Regions from separate parts of the Cereibacter azotoformans genome, predicted to be linked through region 3. Evidence: riboswitches for the same ligand, from Rfam matches in the RefSeq annotation. Region 3 holds a riboswitch; each other region holds the start of a gene.
What was found. Region 3 has a riboswitch for cobalamin ahead of LV780_RS21395 (energy-coupling factor ABC transporter permease). Riboswitches for the same ligand answer to the same signal wherever they lie in the genome.
Positions count from the first base shown of each region.

Region 1 (3,981 bases), on a different replicon from region 3:
AGCCCGCGCACCAGAGCATCGCGGCTACAGGGACAGCATCGAAGCCGGCGATCACGGGCGCCGAAAGGCGCAGGAGCGCGGCCGACCAGACCAGCGCGAAAGCCAGAAGCATCGTCGGCCGCGCCCGCAGCGGGCCTCCGTCGCGGGGGGCTGCGGCCCGCGAGGCCAGCGAGAGGATCATTCCCGACATCGCCCCCATGGTCAATGCGTGAAGCGCGTCCATCTCGGCGATGGGCACCAGGTTCAGCCGCGCGAGTCCCACGAGGACGAGCCCCGCCGCCAGCCAGCCAAAGGTGATGTGGAGGAGCAGCAGAAGCCGGTTCGCCCGCACCCGCCAGCCGCGCCAGCCCGCAAGGCGCAGGCCCTGCGCGATCCCCGCGCCGACGAGGCAGAGGGCCGAGACCGTCTCCTCGCCCAGGAAGGCCAGCGCCAGCGCAAGCCAGAGCAACCCCAGCGCGCACCAGCCAAGGACGGGTCGCGGTGCGGGGTCGGGCGCCGGGCTTTGAACCTGCCGCAGCCAGTTCAGCGTGAAGGCCGGCACCATCCGCCCGCCGATGATCGAGATCTTGAGCGCGAAGAACATCCAGCCCACGCGCACCATGGTGGCCGCGTCGGGCAAACCATCCGTGAGCGCGGCCCGCAGATAGAGCGTCTCGGCCAGCCCGTAGGCCAGGACCCCTGCCCCGAAGCCGATCTTGGTCCAGCGCCTGGCCAGCAGCGCCTCGCGCAGCAGCATCCCGGCCAGCGCAAGGAAATAGGCGCAAGCCGCGGGCTGGATCAGCCAGATCGGCGCCGCGGGCCAAAGTCCCGCCAGCACCAGCGCCACCCGCGCCAGCAGCCAGAGCGCGACCAGCGCCATCAGCGGCCGCCCCGACAGCGGGTCCGACCCGCGCCATCCTTGCGCCGCGGTCAGGAAATAGCCGCCGACCGCCGCCGAGCCGAGCCCGAAGAGCATCTCATGCCCGTGCCAGAGGCCCCATGTGCCCAGAACCGGCGCGGCAAGGCCCAGAGCCTCTCCCCACTGCCACCAGACCAGCGCCGCAAGCGCCCAGAGCCCCGCGCCCAGAAAGAGCGGCCGGTGCGGCGCCAGCCAGAGATCATGCAGTCGCGTCATGGGTGCGTCCTTTACGTCCGCCCTTCTGCCGCGACCGGCGCGGCTTGTGAAGCCGTCCCGCGTCCTCTCGTCCCGGCCCTCCGCGTCGGCTTGACAAGGGCGGCCCTTTCGCTCACCACTGCCGCCGCGCTGGTTCCTGTCCGCAAGCGACAGGCGAAGAGGGAATGCCCCAGAGGCAGCCGCCCCCGCGACCGTGACCGGAGAGGTTGTCCATGCCACTGGCCGAAAGGCCGGGAAGGCGGACCGCCGCGGGACCGCAAGGCCCCACATCCGCAAGCCGGGAGACCTGCCAGCGCTGAGACTTACGGGCGGACGGGGTGTTCCGCGGCCGGTGGACCGAGGTGCCGCCTTGTGCCGCCTCCCTCCCCTGGATCGGGCCCCTTTTCCGCCGCAGGACAAGGGACGGCCGATGACCGTGACGCTTCACGTCTGCACCACCTGCCGCGCGGGACAGCCCGTGGCCGAGGGCGATGCCACGCCGGGCCTGCGGCTTCATGCCGCGCTCGCCGCCGATGCCCCCGAGGGCGTCACCGTCCGGCCCGTCGAATGCCTGTCCGCGTGTTCGCAGGGCTGCGCCGTGGCTTTGTCGGCGCCCGGCCGCTGGAGCTATGTCTATGGTCGCCTCGAAGAGGCCGACGCACCCGCGATCCTCGAAGGCGCCGCCGCCTATGCGGGCGCCTCCGACGGCATCGTGCCCTGGCGCGAGCGGCCCGAGATCTTCCGCAAGCAGTCGCTTGCCCGCCTTCCCCCCATCGGAGAGATGCCATGACCGACCTTGCCAAGATCCCCGTCACGGTGATCACGGGCTTCCTCGGCGCCGGAAAGACCACGCTGATCCGGCACCTGATGCAGAACCCGGGCGGGCGCCGCCTTGCGGTCCTGGTCAACGAGTTCGGCACCGTGGGCGTCGATGGCGACCTGATCCGCGCCTGCGCCGACGAGAACTGCCCCGACGAGGCGATCGTGGAGCTGGCGAACGGCTGCCTCTGCTGCACCGTGGCCGACGAGTTCATCCCCACCATCGAGGCGCTGATGGCGCTGCCCAGGCGCCCCGATCACATCCTGATCGAGACCTCGGGCCTTGCGCTGCCGAAGCCGCTCCTGAAGGCCTTCGACTGGCCCGCCATCCGCTCGCGCATCACGGTCGATGGCGTGATCGCTCTGGCCGATGCCGAGGCCGTCGCCGCGGGCCGCTTTGCCCCCGATGCCGACGCCGTGGCCGCGCAGGCCCAGGCCGAGGGCGCTGATCACGAGACCCCGCTCTCGGAAGTGTTCGAGGATCAGCTCGCCTGTGCCGACCTCGTGCTTCTGACCAAGGCCGATCTCGCGGGCGAGGCGGGCCTTGCCGCCGCGCGCGCGGTGGTCGAGGCGGAATCGCCGCGGCCGATCCCGATCCTCGCCGTGACCGAGGGCGCGGTCGATCCGCAGGTGATCCTCGGGATCGAGGCCGCGGCCGAGGACGATCTCGCCGCCCGCCCGTCGCACCATGACGGGGCCGACGATCACGAGCACGACGATTTCGCCTCGACCGTGGTCGATCTGCCCGAGATCGCCGATCCCGAGCGTCTGGCCGAGGCGATCCGGGCGCTCGCGACCGAGCGCAACGTCCTCCGCGTGAAGGGCCATGTGGCGGTTCAGGGCAAGCCGATGCGGCTTCTCGTGCAGGCGGTGGGTGCGCGCGTCCGCCACCAGTTCGACCGGCCCTGGAGCGGCGCGCGGCAAAGCCGCCTCGTCGTCATCGCCGAGCGCGGCGATCTGGACGAGGCCGCGATCCGGCAGGATCTTCTGGCACGGATCGGCTGAGCCATGCATGTCGTCTTCCGCGAAAGCCACGGGCTCGAGGAGACTGCGACCCCGTTCGATCCCGGCCAGACGCCCGCGGATCTGGTGGTCCTGTCCTTCTCCGACAGCGATCTCGGGGCCTTCGCGGCGGGCTGGCACCGGGCGAAGGGCGGCCTGCCCGCGACCCGGCTTCTGAACCTCGTGGCGCTGCGCCATCCGCTCTCCATCGACACCTACGCCGAGACGGTGCTGGCCCATGCCAAGGCGATCCTGATCCGGCTGATCGGCGGCGAGAGCTACTGGAGCTACGGGCTGGCCGAGGTGCAGGATCTCTGCCGGCGCCGCGGGATCGCGCTGGCGGTCCTGCCCGCGGACGGGCGCGAGGATCCGGCGCTCGATGCGCTCTCGACGCTGCCGGTCTCGACGCTGCGGCGGCTGTCGGCGCTCTGCGATGCAGGCGGCGCGGTGGCGGCGCAGGCGGCGCTGGCGCAACTGGCGCTGGCGGCGGGGCTCTATGCGGGCCCGGTGCCGGGCGAGAAGCGGATGCCCGACATGGGCTGGTATGACCCCGCCCGCGGCGTGATCCCCGAGCCCGAGGCGGACAGCGCGCCGGTCGTCGTCGTCACCTTCTACCGCAGTTACCTGACGGCCGCCGACACGGGCCCGGTGGACGCGCTGATTTTCGCGCTTCGCGAACGGGGCTTCCGCGCCTTCGGCCTCTTCGCGCCTTCGCTGAAGGCGCCGGGCGCGCCCGACTGGATTGCCGCCGCACTTGCCCGCCTCGGTCCCGCGGCCATCGTCAACGCCACCGCCTTCTCGGCCAAGGGCTCCGAGGGCTCGCCGCTCGACGGCCCCGGCTGCCCGGTGTTTCAGGTCGCTCTCTCGACCGCGCGGCGGCGCGACTGGGCGGCGGCCGAGCGTGGCCTCTCGCCCGCCGATCTCGCGATGCATGTGGTGCTGCCCGAGGTGGACGGGCGGATCTTCGCGGGCGCCGTCAGTTTCAAGTCGCCCGGCAAACGCTGCCCGGACCTTCAATATTCCCGTTTCGCCCACCGCGCCGATCCCGCCCGCGTGGCGGCCGTGGC
Region 1 is NZ_CP090021.1:1,359,635-1,363,615, forward strand. It holds gene LV780_RS06830 (NnrS family protein) at 1-1,114, opposite strand, end outside; cobalamin riboswitch at 1,228-1,422, shown strand; gene LV780_RS06835 (DUF1636 family protein) at 1,524-1,883, shown strand; gene cobW (cobalamin biosynthesis protein CobW) at 1,880-2,917, shown strand; gene cobN (cobaltochelatase subunit CobN) at 2,921-3,981, shown strand, end outside.
Region 1: linked by a shared signal. The riboswitch ahead of LV780_RS06835 (DUF1636 family protein) and the one ahead of LV780_RS21395 (energy-coupling factor ABC transporter permease) in region 3 are both predicted to bind cobalamin.

Region 2 (3,981 bases), on a different replicon from region 3:
CGACGCCAGCAGCCGCGCCTCGGCGGCCGCATCGGGCAGCGCCGTCAGGGCCCGCGGGGGCAGGGGGGGCATCGGGTAGGGCACCCGGTTGATCCCCGTCGAGAGGTCGAGCCAGTCCGCCGCCGCGCCGCCGAAGAGCGCCGCCGCGCTGTCAAGGTTGCCGCCGTGGTCGCGCATGTTCCCTCCTCAGGCCCCGCCGATGCGGAAGCGGGTGATGCGGGAAAAGCCGGCCGCCTGCAATGCCCCCCCCGCGGCGGGCGGGACGGCGCCGGGGGGGAAGATCAGGGCCCGCGCCGGGCCCGTGTGCCCGATGGCCCAGCCGAGCGCTCCGAGCCGGGCAGCCAGGGCCTCGGTGGGATCGTCGGCCGGCCCCCTCAGCGCGAGGCAGCGGCGGGCCGAGAGGGTCGCAAGGCGCGCGAGGCCGGGAAGGTCGGCCGTGGCCCACCCCGCCACGAGGTCGGCGATGTCGGGGAAGGACAGATCCGCCGGATCCGTTCGCTGGGACGCGCCGAAGAAGCCGCCGACCAGATCCATCCGCGGCAGGGGGCGCAGGTCGGCCAGCACGCGCCCCTCGCGCGAGGCCCAGAGGAGCCGTTCCGGCCGCTCGAACATCAGCGGATCGCTGGCCCCTTCCGAAGCGAGGCAGGCGCGCGCGAGGGTGCCGGTATCGGTGACACCCGCCGCCCGGAGGATCGCCACGCGGGCCGCGGTCGAGGCCCCCGCGCCGCCTCCGGGCGGCAGGTCGAGCACGAGGCGGAAGCGCCCTTCCGCTCCTTCGGCCGCGGCCAGCAACCGGCGCAGGGCAGGCAGGGTGAGCATCCGCGCGCCCGGCTGTTCGAGGGCGAGCGGGCCGGGCCTGCGAACCGCCTCGGCCCGGAGCGCAGGGCAGGGCAGCGTCACGAGCGCCAGCGGCCCCGAAGGGCCGAGCCGGCCCTGCAGGAACTCGCCCAGATGGCCCGCGACCTGCGCGAACCCTTCGGCCGCATCCGCCTCTACCCTCGTCTCGATCAATGGAGGGCCGCCTCCGGCTGCAGGCCCGTCCGCGAGGGGCGCGCGGGTGCCGAGGCGAGGACCATGGCCGCCGGCTCGGCCGGAAGCGCGCCCGCGAAGGAGCCGCCGCCCTCGAGCATCTCGGCCAGCCGCACGAGCCCCGGCGACCAGTCGCCGGGCTCGAGATCGCAGAAGAGTTGCAGCCCGCCCGTCGTCAGCCGGAACAGCGCCGTGCAGGGACGGCTGCATCCGGTCAGGCGCACGCAGCCCTGCATCTCGAAGTCGGGCCCCATCAGGCCCTCGGTCGAGCGGGCGGAGTCCGCCAGATGCTCGATCACCGACAGGCCGCTGAGGCAGGGTTGGTGCCGGTGTCGGCACTGGGTCAGGCTGTAGGTCCGTCCGTTCCGCGTCACGATCATCGCGCCCTCCGCGCATCTTGGGGACGGGCAGGCGGAGGGGCGGCGCAGGCGCACGCACCCTGCGCCCGGGACACCCCGCCCGGCTGTTACAGGTCCGATGACGGCAGGTCTCCTGACTCGCGGGTCTCGGCTTGTCCCGCCCTTCCCGGCCTGTCCGGGGCCAGTGGGCATGATGGGACGCGCTCGCCGCCTACAGTTGCGGGGGCAGTCGCGGCTTGGGGCCGAACAGGCCCGCACCGCATTCCCTCTTCGCCCGGGGCTGCCCCCGGGAACCGTCCCGCGCACCATCGGCCTTTCCCGTGCCACGCGCAAGGCCCGCGCGGTCGCAGCCCGCTAGAGTTCGATGTCCAGCGTCACCGGGAAATGATCCGAGGCGGCAAGAAGCGCCTCCTGCAGTTCTGGGATGCGGAAGCAGTTGGGATCGTTCAGCGGATGCCAGATCCGCCAGCGCGGTCCCTTTTCGGCCAGATCGGGCGAGATCATGATGAAATCGAGCAGCGCCTCGAAATACTGGTCCTCGGGCGCGAGCCAGAAGCGCGCCGAACTCGGCTGGACGCCGACCCGCTGGGTCAGGGCCATGCGCGCATGCGGCTCGTGGAGGCGCAACTCCGGCGGCTCGTCGAGGCCGAGCACGATTTCGACCCCCGAATGGCCGAACAGCTTTTCGTACTCGTCCAGCCCCGGCCCGTCGTTGAAGTCGCCCATCACCATCACGCTCTGGTGCCGGGCCAGCAACGCGGCCACCCGCCTGCGGATCCAGACACATTCCGCGAGCTGCTGGCGGCGGTTCTGGATGGCGATGCGGACCTCTTCGGCGCCGTTGCGCGCGCCGCGCCCGGCCTTGGACTTGGCGTGGACGCCGATCAACCGCAGCGCATGTCCATCGGCGCGCACCGCCAGTTCCAGAGGCGGCTTGGAGAACCGGATCGCCTCGGGCGCGGCATCCACGTCGATGTCGAAGCGGAAGATCCCGTCGAACCGCGGCGCCTTGGGGCTGGCCTGCGGGTCATGCCGCGCCTCGATCCGCGACGGATCGAACAGAAGCGCGATCTCCTGATCGGTCTCGTTGGCAAAGCCCATGATCGCCTGCGAGGCGCGAAGCTCGAAGGTGCGGGCGAAGGTCTCGAGCGCCTTGACGGTCGAGCGCCGCCGCCCGTGGTTCGGCGCCTCGATCACCATGATCGCATCGGCATCGAGGGCGGTGAAGACGATGCCGAGCGACTCGATCTGGTTCCGGCGGGTGATCTCGTAGCGTCCCGAGAGTTCGTTGTCGGCCAGAAGCCGCCCGCGGTCGTCAAAGAGCGCGTTGAACCACTCGACGTTGTAGGTCGCGATGCGCAGCCGCTGTCCCATTCACGCCGCCTGCTTCGCGCTGATCTCCTCCCAGGCGCGGTTGATGTCGATCAGCCGCCGCTCGGCCAGCTTCACCGCCTCTTCCGGGACGCCGCGCGCCACCATCCGGTCCGGGTGGCAGTCGCGGACGGCGCGCTTCCAGGCCGACCGGATCTCGGTCAGCGGCGCATCGTGCCCCACGCCCAGCACGTCGTAGGGATCGCGCGGCGCGTCGCCGACAAAGCGGGCGCGCAGCGCGCGGAAGCAGCGGTCGCTCAACCCGAAGATCCGGGCCACCTCGGACAGGAAGGCATCCTCGTCCGGGTGATAATGGCCGTCCGCCACCGCGATGTGAAAGAGCCCCTCGGCCAGATCGGTGAGGATCTGGTCGTCGTCGCGGAACATGCGCTTGATCTTGCGGGCATAGGCATCGAACCCGGCCACATCCTGCCGCGCGAGGTTGAAGACGCGGGCCGCGTTGGCCTCTTCGCCGGGCGGGATCGCAAAGATCTGGCGGAAGGCGGCCACCTCGTCGCGCGTCACCTGCCCGTCGGCCTTGGCCATCTTCGCGCCAAGGGCGATCACGGCGATGGTGAAGGCCACCGACCGCTCGGGCGGGGTGCGAAGGCGGTCGAGCACAGCCGACAGCCCCTCACCCGAGGCGAGGGCGGCCAGCGCGTCGGTGATGCGGCTCCAGATCGACATGGGACCAGCATAGACCCCGCGGCGGCCGGTGTCAGGAGAGGAATTTCTGCATCAGCACAAGGTCGAGCCAGCGCCCGAACTTGCAGCCGACCTGCGGCAGCACTGCCGTCTCGGCATATCCCAGCGCCGCATGGAAGGCGCGGCCTTCGGGATTGCCCGCGCTGACGCCCGCGAAGATGGAATGCGCGCCGGCCTGTCGCGCGTGATCCTCGATGGCGGCCATCAGGGCGCGGCCGATCCCGCGCCCCCGCGCGGCCGGGCCGAGGATGATCGTGTGCTCCATCGTGTGGCGGTAGCCCACGCCGCCCCGGAACTGCGAGTAGGTGGCAAAGCCCATCGGTCCCGCGCCCTCGTCGGCCACGAGGAACGCCGGGCGGGTCTCGATCATGGCCCGAAGCTCTTCGGGCGACTTCTCGTCGGCGTTGAAGGTCACCAGCGTGTCGCGGATGATCGGATTCCAGATCGCGAGCAGCGCCGGCACATCCTCGGGCCGGGCCGGGCGGATGGTCAGCGATGGCGGCCGACCAGAGGGCGG
Region 2 is NZ_CP090021.1:352,426-356,406, forward strand. It holds gene cobD (threonine-phosphate decarboxylase CobD) at 1-177, opposite strand, end outside; gene LV780_RS01750 (propanediol utilization protein) at 187-1,011, opposite strand; gene LV780_RS01755 (hypothetical protein) at 1,008-1,409, opposite strand; cobalamin riboswitch at 1,495-1,701, opposite strand; gene LV780_RS01760 (endonuclease/exonuclease/phosphatase family protein) at 1,743-2,762, opposite strand; gene LV780_RS01765 (molecular chaperone DjiA) at 2,763-3,446, opposite strand; gene LV780_RS01770 (GNAT family N-acetyltransferase) at 3,478-3,981, opposite strand, start outside.
Region 2: linked by a shared signal. The riboswitch ahead of LV780_RS01755 (hypothetical protein) and the one ahead of LV780_RS21395 (energy-coupling factor ABC transporter permease) in region 3 are both predicted to bind cobalamin.

Region 3 (3,981 bases):
ACAAGCCCTATCTCGACAACCAGGTGAAGGACCGCGGCTTTGATCTGGTGCCGGTGGCCACCACGATCACCACGCCGATGGGGGTCTATTCCTCGAAGATCGACAGCCTCGACGCGCTGCCCGAGGGGGCGCTCGTTGGCATCCCGAACGATCCGACGAACGGCGGCCGGGCGCTGCTGGTCCTGCAGGATCTGGGGCAGATCACCCTGGCCGAGGGCACGGGCCTTACCCCCACGGTTCTCGATGTGAGCGAGAACCCCAAGGGGATCAAGTTCCGGGAGCTGGACGCGGCGCAGCTGCCGCGCTCGCTCGCCGATCTGGATGCGGCGCTGATCAACACGAACTACGCGCTTGCCTCGGGGCTGAACCCCAAGACCGACGCGATCGCGAGCGAGAAGGCCGACAACCCCTACGTCAACATCATCGTGGTGCGGAACGGCGATCAGGAACAGCCCTGGGTGAAGGCGCTGGTCGAGGCCTATCACTCGCCCGAGCTGAAGGCCTTCATCGACGAGAAGTATCAGGGCTCGGTCATCACCTCCTGGTGAGCTGTGCGGCGGGGCCTTCGGGGCCCCGCCCGATCAGGCGACGAGGTGGAAGAACGAGCCGGTGACGAGGCCGCGGCGCGAGCCGGTCTCGGGCACCGGATGGCCCTCGGCGTCGGTGACGCGCGCGAGCGGCGCGTCGGGCTGTTCGAGGATCGTGGAATAGTGGAACTCGTGGCCGCGCAGCGCCGCGCCGGCCTCATGCCCCGGCATCGGCGCCAGCAGCTCGGCCCGGCGGTAGCCCAGATGCAGCCGCCGCCGCTCGAAGCTGGTGACGAGGCCCAGAAGGCCCGTCATCGCGTGGCGGTGGCCCTGCGCATCCACCAGAGCCTCGCCCAGCACCATGTAGCCACCGCATTCGCCATGCACCGGGCGCGTCTCGGCATGACGGCAAAGGCCCGCGCGGAAGGTCGTGGCGGCGGCGAGGCGGCCGGCGTGAAGCTCAGGGTAGCCGCCGGGCAGCCAGACCAGATCGGCGTCGGGGGGGGGCTCGTCGGCCAGCGGCGAGAAGGGCAGGATCTCGGCCCCGGCCGCGCGCCAGCCCGCGATCAGGTGCGGATAGGTGAAGGCGAAGGCCATGTCCTGCGCCAGCGCGATCCGCTGCGCGGGCGGGCGGGGCAGGGGGCCCGGATCGGCCGCGAGCGTGGGGCGGGCCGCGGCGCGGATCGCGCCCAGATCGGCGTTCTCGCGCAGGAGCGCGGCAAAGCCCGCGATGGCGCCGTCGAGGTCGGGATGCTCGCCCGCCTGCACCAGCCCGAGGTGCCGCTCGGGCAGGGCGAGGTCGGGGCGCCGGGGCAGCGCGCCGAGGACGGTCAGGCCGAGCCGCGCCATCTCGCGCCGGATCAGCGTCGCGTGGCGGGGGCTTGCGATGTGGTTCAGGATCACGCCGGCCAGCGGCGGCGCGTCGGGATGGTGGGCAAAGCCGAGCGCCGTGGCGGCGGCCGATTGCGCCTGGGCGCGCACGTCGAGGACCAGCACCACCGGCCAGCCGAGAAGCCGGGCCATCCCGGCCCCCGAGCCGTTGCCCGCGGCGCCCGCGGCCGAGGTGCCGTCGAAAAGGCCCATCGACGCCTCGGCCAGCGCCAGATCCGCGCCCGCGGCCTGACGGATCAGCGCGGCGATCAGGGGCGCGCCCATCGACCAGCCGTCGAGATTGCAGGACAGCCGGCCCGCGGCGACGCGGTGAAAGGCCGGGTCGATGTAGTCGGGGCCGTTCTTGTAAGGCTGAACCGAAAGCCCCTCGTCGCGGAAGGCGCGCAACAGACCCAGCGTGACCGTGGTCTTGCCCGCGCCCGAACCGGGGGCGGCGATCATCAGGCCGGGCGGCAGGGCCGACGAGGAGGGGGCAGTCTCGTCCCGCATGGGGATTGTCCCTTGAGATCGCAGCGGCGACCGCCGCGCCCGCGATCCGGGCGCGACGGAGGCGGCCTCAGGCCGCGTGATGCAGACGGTGGGTGAAGAGGCCGGAGCCTGCGAGGCCACGCAGAGACTTGGCGCCGGCGAGCACCGCCAGATCGGCCAGCGGCTCGATCAGCACCACCAGCATGTAGGCGCTGCCGAAGGCCAGGATCGAGGTCACGTTCTCGGCCCCGAACCCCTGCCCGAGGAAGGCCCAGAAGGCCACCCAGGCCACCACGCCGCCCTGGTAGGCGGTCGAGAGGGCCAGCGCCTGCCGGTAGTCGAGATCGACATAGGGCGTGTGCGGCGCGATGATCCGCCGGGCCAGCGCCTGCACGGCAAAGAGCGGCACCAGCAGCGTGGTCACGTTCATCCCGTATTGCGGCAGGTCGAAGGGGGCGAACAGCAGCCCCTGGATCAGGAGTCCCAGCGCCAGCCCGATGGCCGCGGGCGCGGCTCCCAGGATCAGGAACAGGGTCGAGCCGAGGATCAGGTGAACCTCGGAGACGCCGACCGGATAGTGCGGAAGGATCTCGAAGAAGGCAAAGACCGCGGCGGTCGCGATCAGGCTGCGCACCGCGAGCGAGGCGAGGCCCTTTTCGCGCAGGCTGTCCCACGCGAATTTCAGCGTCACGCCGGCCGCGGCGGCGGCGGTGGCAAAGCCCACGAGGGCCTTGGCTCCGGTCACAAGACCGGGTTCGATATGCATTGTCGTCCTCCTGACCGTCATCCCCGACGGCGTTTGGGGTTGGGCCGGTGTCCCGGCAGCGATGGCGCGGATGCGCCCGACGGCAGGTCTCCTGACTCGCGGGTCGTGGCCGTCCCCGAACCTTCCCGGCCATCGGCCAGTGGTGTCCGTCGGGGCGGCTCGCCGCTCACAGTTGCGGGGGCAGTCGCGGACTCGGGGTTTCCCCCTCACCGTGTTCCCTTTTCATCCCTCGGGCCGTGCGACCCTCGGGAACCGTCATGGCATGGCGTGACAGATCGGGGCCCCCGCGTCAATGCGGCGGCTGCGGCCGAGCTTGCGCCCCGCTATCGCGTGGGTGCGGAAGGCCAATGCGGCGATCCCCGGCGCTGGGGGGGCGCGCTCAGGACCCGTCCCGGTCCGGCGGGGGCACCACCAGCACATCGACCGAGGCCGAGGCCAGGACCTGCGCCGCCACGCTGCCCAGGATCGCGCGCGCCAGCCTGCCCTTGCCGACGCTCGACAGCACCAGCAGATCCGCCCCGACCTCCCCGGCCGCGGCGAGGATCTCGTGCGCCGGGGGCGAGCCGCTGCGCCGCACGATCGGATCGGCGTCCGACAGCCCGGCCGAGGCGAGGAACCCCGTCAGCCGTCCCATCGCCTCGGCGCGCTGATCGGCGAGATAGGCGCCGCGCGCATCCTCGGGCAGCGTTCCGGCCATCGCAAGCCGCAGGGCCGGCGCGTCGAAGACATGCAGCGCCGTCCGGGCCGCGCCCGCGCCGATCTTCAGATCCGCAAAGCGCCGCAGCGCCGCGTGCGAGGCCTCGGAGAGATCGGTGGTCAGCAGGAGGTGCCGCCACGGCCCGACGGGCGGGCCGTTCGCCATCAGGACGGGACAGGAGGCGGTGCGGATCACGCGCTCGGCCGTCGTGCCGGCGAAGGCGTCGCGCAGCAGGTTCCGGCGGTGCGGGCCGATCACCAGAAGGTCGGCCCCGGCCTCGGACGCGGCACGGGTGATGCCGGCGAACGGGTCGGCCAGCACGACCGAGGTTCTGCACCCGATCCCGTCATGGCTGCGCAGCGAATGGCCCAGATCGTGCAGCAGCCGTCGCGCGTCGCCCGTTTCATGCTCGACGATGCGGCGGGGGCGGTCGTCGTCCACGACATGAACAAGGTGCACCTGCGCGCCGGTGGCGCGGGCCAGAAGCGCCGCGCGGCGCAGGGCGCGGTCCGAACGCTCGGAAAAGTCCGTGGCAATCATGATCGTGCGCAATGGCGGCGCCCTCCGTTTCCGCCGGTCATTCCAGCATGAACGGGACCGGCCGGACTTGATCCATCTCAGGTTGATGCGCG
Region 3 is NZ_CP090024.1:120,653-124,633, reverse strand. It holds gene LV780_RS21405 (MetQ/NlpA family ABC transporter substrate-binding protein) at 1-548, shown strand, start outside; gene LV780_RS21400 (cobyrinate a,c-diamide synthase) at 582-1,907, opposite strand; gene LV780_RS21395 (energy-coupling factor ABC transporter permease) at 1,975-2,652, opposite strand; cobalamin riboswitch at 2,717-2,923, opposite strand; gene LV780_RS21390 (universal stress protein) at 3,032-3,901, opposite strand.

Region 4 (3,981 bases), on a different replicon from region 3:
TCAGCCCCAGTTGCCCGCTCACGTCCTCGACGAGTGCCGCCTGAAGCGTGAGCGAAGCATCATGGTAGGGCACGCGGCTCCGGCGGTTGCCCGAGGGATCACGGGCATCCGTATAGGTGTAGGATCCGGCAAGGCTGAGCCTCTCGGTTAGAGGAACTGATGCCTCCAGCTCGACCCCGCGATTTCGAGACAGGCCTTCCCGGTTCTCGTAGCGGTTGGTGAAGCCGTCGGGCAATTCCGAGTCGCAGGTCAGCGAGGTGAATTTGCCACAATAGGTGATCGCATTGTCGATCTCGAGCTGGAAGAACGTCAATCCGACGGACGCCCCTGAAGCGAGATCCAGATCCGCACCCAACTCGTAGCTCAGGCTCCGTTCCGGATCGAGATCGGACGCAGGTGCAATGCCCCATTCCGCGGCGCCCGCACGCTGGTAGAAGGACGGCGCGAGAAAACCACGTGCCACGGCACCTCTCAGGGCCAACGTCTCGGTGGGGCGCCACACGCCCGACAGGCGACCGCTGGCAAAGTTGCCAAACTCGCTGTTGTGATCGCCACGCACTGCCAGCGACAGATCGAGATCCGAGGTAGCGGCCCACTGAGCTTGGCCGTAGAGGCCTGTGGTACGCGCATCCATCCCGTCGACCATGCCGGCAGTCCTGCCGGTCTCCCGCATGCTGTCCACGCCGTAGACAAACTGCAGCCGCGTGCCAACATCGGTTACGCCCTTGTAACCAAATGTGGTGCGGGTTGAATGGTAGAAGTCGGCGCCCGGCGCGCCTTCGAACAGGTCGCGGTCCAGCTCGTAGCGACTGACCTCGAACGTATGGACGCTCGCGCCATGCGCCCATTCAGCATAAAGGCGCGCGCCGGCTTCGTGCCGCTTCTGCACTGCATCTTCCTGCCACCATCCATCATAGTCCGCGGTGGTTCGTTGGCCGAAGGCATCAAGGCCGACAACCATCTCATCGGTCAGGTCATAGCGCAGCCCGAACCCAAGCCGGTTTGCCTCGATCCCGTCAGAATCGAGCGACGGGTCTCGGGGCAACGTGTCGACAGCCGAGAACCCGTCACTCTTGACATGGCCGAGAGAGAGGCGCGCCTCCAACCTGTCAGAGAGATAGCCAAGGTCATAAGCGAGCCGTCGCGTATTGTAGCTCCCACCCTCAACCTGGATCCTTTGGCTGAAGCCCTCGCTCACGGGGCGCAGGCTCTGAACACTGACGATGCCCGCAACCGCAGATCCACCATAAAGGGCTGATTGCGTTCCACGCAGCACCTCGACGCGCCCCACCCCGACACCGGTCAGGCTGCCGAAGTCGAAGGAGGGCGCGATGTTGGTCGGATCGTCCACCCGTATGCCATCGACGAACACCGCAACGTAGCGCGGCGCGGCCCCTCGGATGCGAACCTCGGTCGCAGACCCTGCCGGCCCACTGGCCGTCGTGCTGACGCCGGGAAGGCGCGAAAGTTGATCGGCCAGAAGAAGGTCACCGCCGGCATCGAGATCCTCCGAGGTCAGCACAGCAACCGCGGACCCTACGCGGTTGGCGCTGGTCTCGGTGCGGTTGGCGGTGACGATGATACGGTCAAGCGGGATCACCGTCTCGTCCTCGGCCGGCTCGGCCACCGTCTGGATCGGTATCGCCGCAACCAGCGCGATCATTGAAATGCCGGTCTTCCTCATTTTGTCTTCATTCCTTCCCGGCAGCACGCTGCCTCTGTCGCAATGTCGTGGGAAGGAGGCCCCTCCGCCGACGGTGAAAGCGTCACCTGAAGCGGCTGGACCGCCTCCCGCACGCGCCCCGCGCGCAGGAAAGGGTGATCGCTCCGGCAGGTCTCCTGACTCGCGGGTCTTCGCTCGGACCGGCCTTCCCGGGGAACCCCAGTGGCGTGATCGGTCGTCGCTCGCCGCCTACAGTTGCGGGGGCAGCCGCGGATTTGGAGGGGCACCCCTCACCGCGTTCCCTTTTCATCCGGCATGACGCCGGAACCGAAGCCGTTTCTCAATAGGACAAGTGTCGCCGCTGTCAAGCGCGCCATGTGCAGCGGCCGCAGGCCAATCCTCGCCGCTCCGTATCGACGCGGGCACCTCCGGCTGCGGTCCGGTGCGCCCCGAAGGCCACGGGAGCGTCGCTCACACGCTGCGCAGAAAGCGTGCGCGCGGCGGCCCGGCCGAGGCAGCTTCCTGCCCCTTTGGTCGATTTCCGAGCACGACGGTTGCTTTCGCGCCGAGCCGCCGCCTAACCTCGCAGGAAGACCTGCACGGAGGCCCTCCTTGACCGCACCCACAGCCGTCGAAGCGCGCAATGTCGTCAAGGCCTTCGGGCAGGGAGAGGTGGCCGTTCGCGCATTGGACGATGTGTCGGTCGGGATCCGCAGGGGCGAGTTCTTCACCCTGCTCGGGCCCTCGGGCTGCGGCAAGACCACGCTTCTGCGCCTGATCGCGGGCTTCGAGGCGCCCACCTCGGGCACGATCCTGCTCGACGGGCGCGACATCACGGCCGATCCGCCGAACCGCCGCCCGATCAACACCGTCTTCCAGAGCTACGCGCTCTTTCCGCACCTGACGGTGGCCGAGAACGTGGGCTTCGGGCTCAGGATGCAGGGCAAGCCGCGGGCCGAGATCGGGAATGTCACCGCGCGGATGCTGGCGCTTGTGCGCCTCGAGGCGCTGGCGGGGCGGAGGGTGGCGCAACTGTCGGGCGGGCAGCAGCAGCGCGTGGCGCTGGCGCGCGCGCTGGCGCCGCAGCCGCGGGTTCTGTTGCTGGACGAGCCGCTCTCGGCGCTCGATCTCAAGCTGCGCAAGGAGATGCAGATCGAGCTGAAGCGGCTCCAGCACGAGACGGGCATCACCTTCGTCTTCGTGACCCACGATCAGGAGGAGGCGCTGACCATGTCGGACCGGATCGGGGTGATGAGTGCGGGCCGGATCCTCCAGATCGGCCCCCCGCGCGAGATCTACACGCGGCCCGCCAACCGCTTCGTGGCCAGCTTCATCGGCGAGACGAACTTCCTGCCCGCGCGTCACGCGGGAGGGCGCGTCACGCTCGAGGCGGGGGGCGAACTCGCGGTCGAGGGCGGGCCCGAAGGGCAGGTGACGGTCGCGGTGCGCCCCGAACAGGTGCGTCTCGTGCCGCCGGACGAGCCGGGCGCCCTGCGCGCCACGATCCGCAATCTGGTCTATTTCGGCACCGACACCCATTGCCACCTTGCGCTGGCCGACGGAACCGAGGTGGTGGCGCGGCTGCAGAGCAGCGCCTCGGACGATCCGGGGCTTGAGCCCGGCCAGCCCGCGGGCCTGCGCTTTGCGCCGGGCGCCGTGCAGCTTCTGGGGGACTGAGATGGCCCGCCGCGACAGCGCGCGCAGCGGCTGGCTCCTTTCGGCGCCCGCGCTTGCGATCCTCTTCCTCGCGGCCTCAGGGCCTCTTCTGGTGGTGCTGATCTACAGCTTCCTCGTGAAGGGCCAGTATGGCGGCGTGATCTGGGAGTTCTCGTCCGACGCCTGGTTCGAGGTGTTCTTCACCCGCGACATCTTCTCGGATGAGGTCAGCCTTGCGGACGCCCATCTCGCGATCTTCTGGCGCTCGGTGAAGCTGTCCTTGATGACGACGGCCATCACCTTCGCCGTGGGCTTCCCCACCGCCTGGTTCATCGCGACGCGCCCGCCAAACCGGCGGGCGCTCTGGCTCTTCCTCATCACCATTCCGTTCTGGACCAACCTGCTGATCCGCACCTTCGCCATCAACGAGGTGATCCGCAACGAGGGCATCCTGAACACGCTGCTGATCCGCGCGGGCCTGATCGGGCGGCCGATCCAGATCCTCTACACCGACACGGCGGTGCTGATCGGCATGACCTACGTCTATCTGCCGCTGATGGTGCTGCCGCTTTTCGCCGCGATCGACCGGTTTGACATGCGGCTGCTGGAGGCGGCCTACGACCTCTATGCCAGCCGCTGGCAGGTGCTGCGCCGGATCATCC
Region 4 is NZ_CP090021.1:1,236,616-1,240,596, reverse strand. It holds gene LV780_RS06220 (TonB-dependent receptor plug domain-containing protein) at 1-1,684, opposite strand, end outside; cobalamin riboswitch at 1,813-2,010, opposite strand; gene LV780_RS06215 (ABC transporter ATP-binding protein) at 2,276-3,340, shown strand; gene LV780_RS06210 (ABC transporter permease) at 3,342-3,981, shown strand, end outside.
Region 4: linked by a shared signal. The riboswitch ahead of LV780_RS06220 (TonB-dependent receptor plug domain-containing protein) and the one ahead of LV780_RS21395 (energy-coupling factor ABC transporter permease) in region 3 are both predicted to bind cobalamin.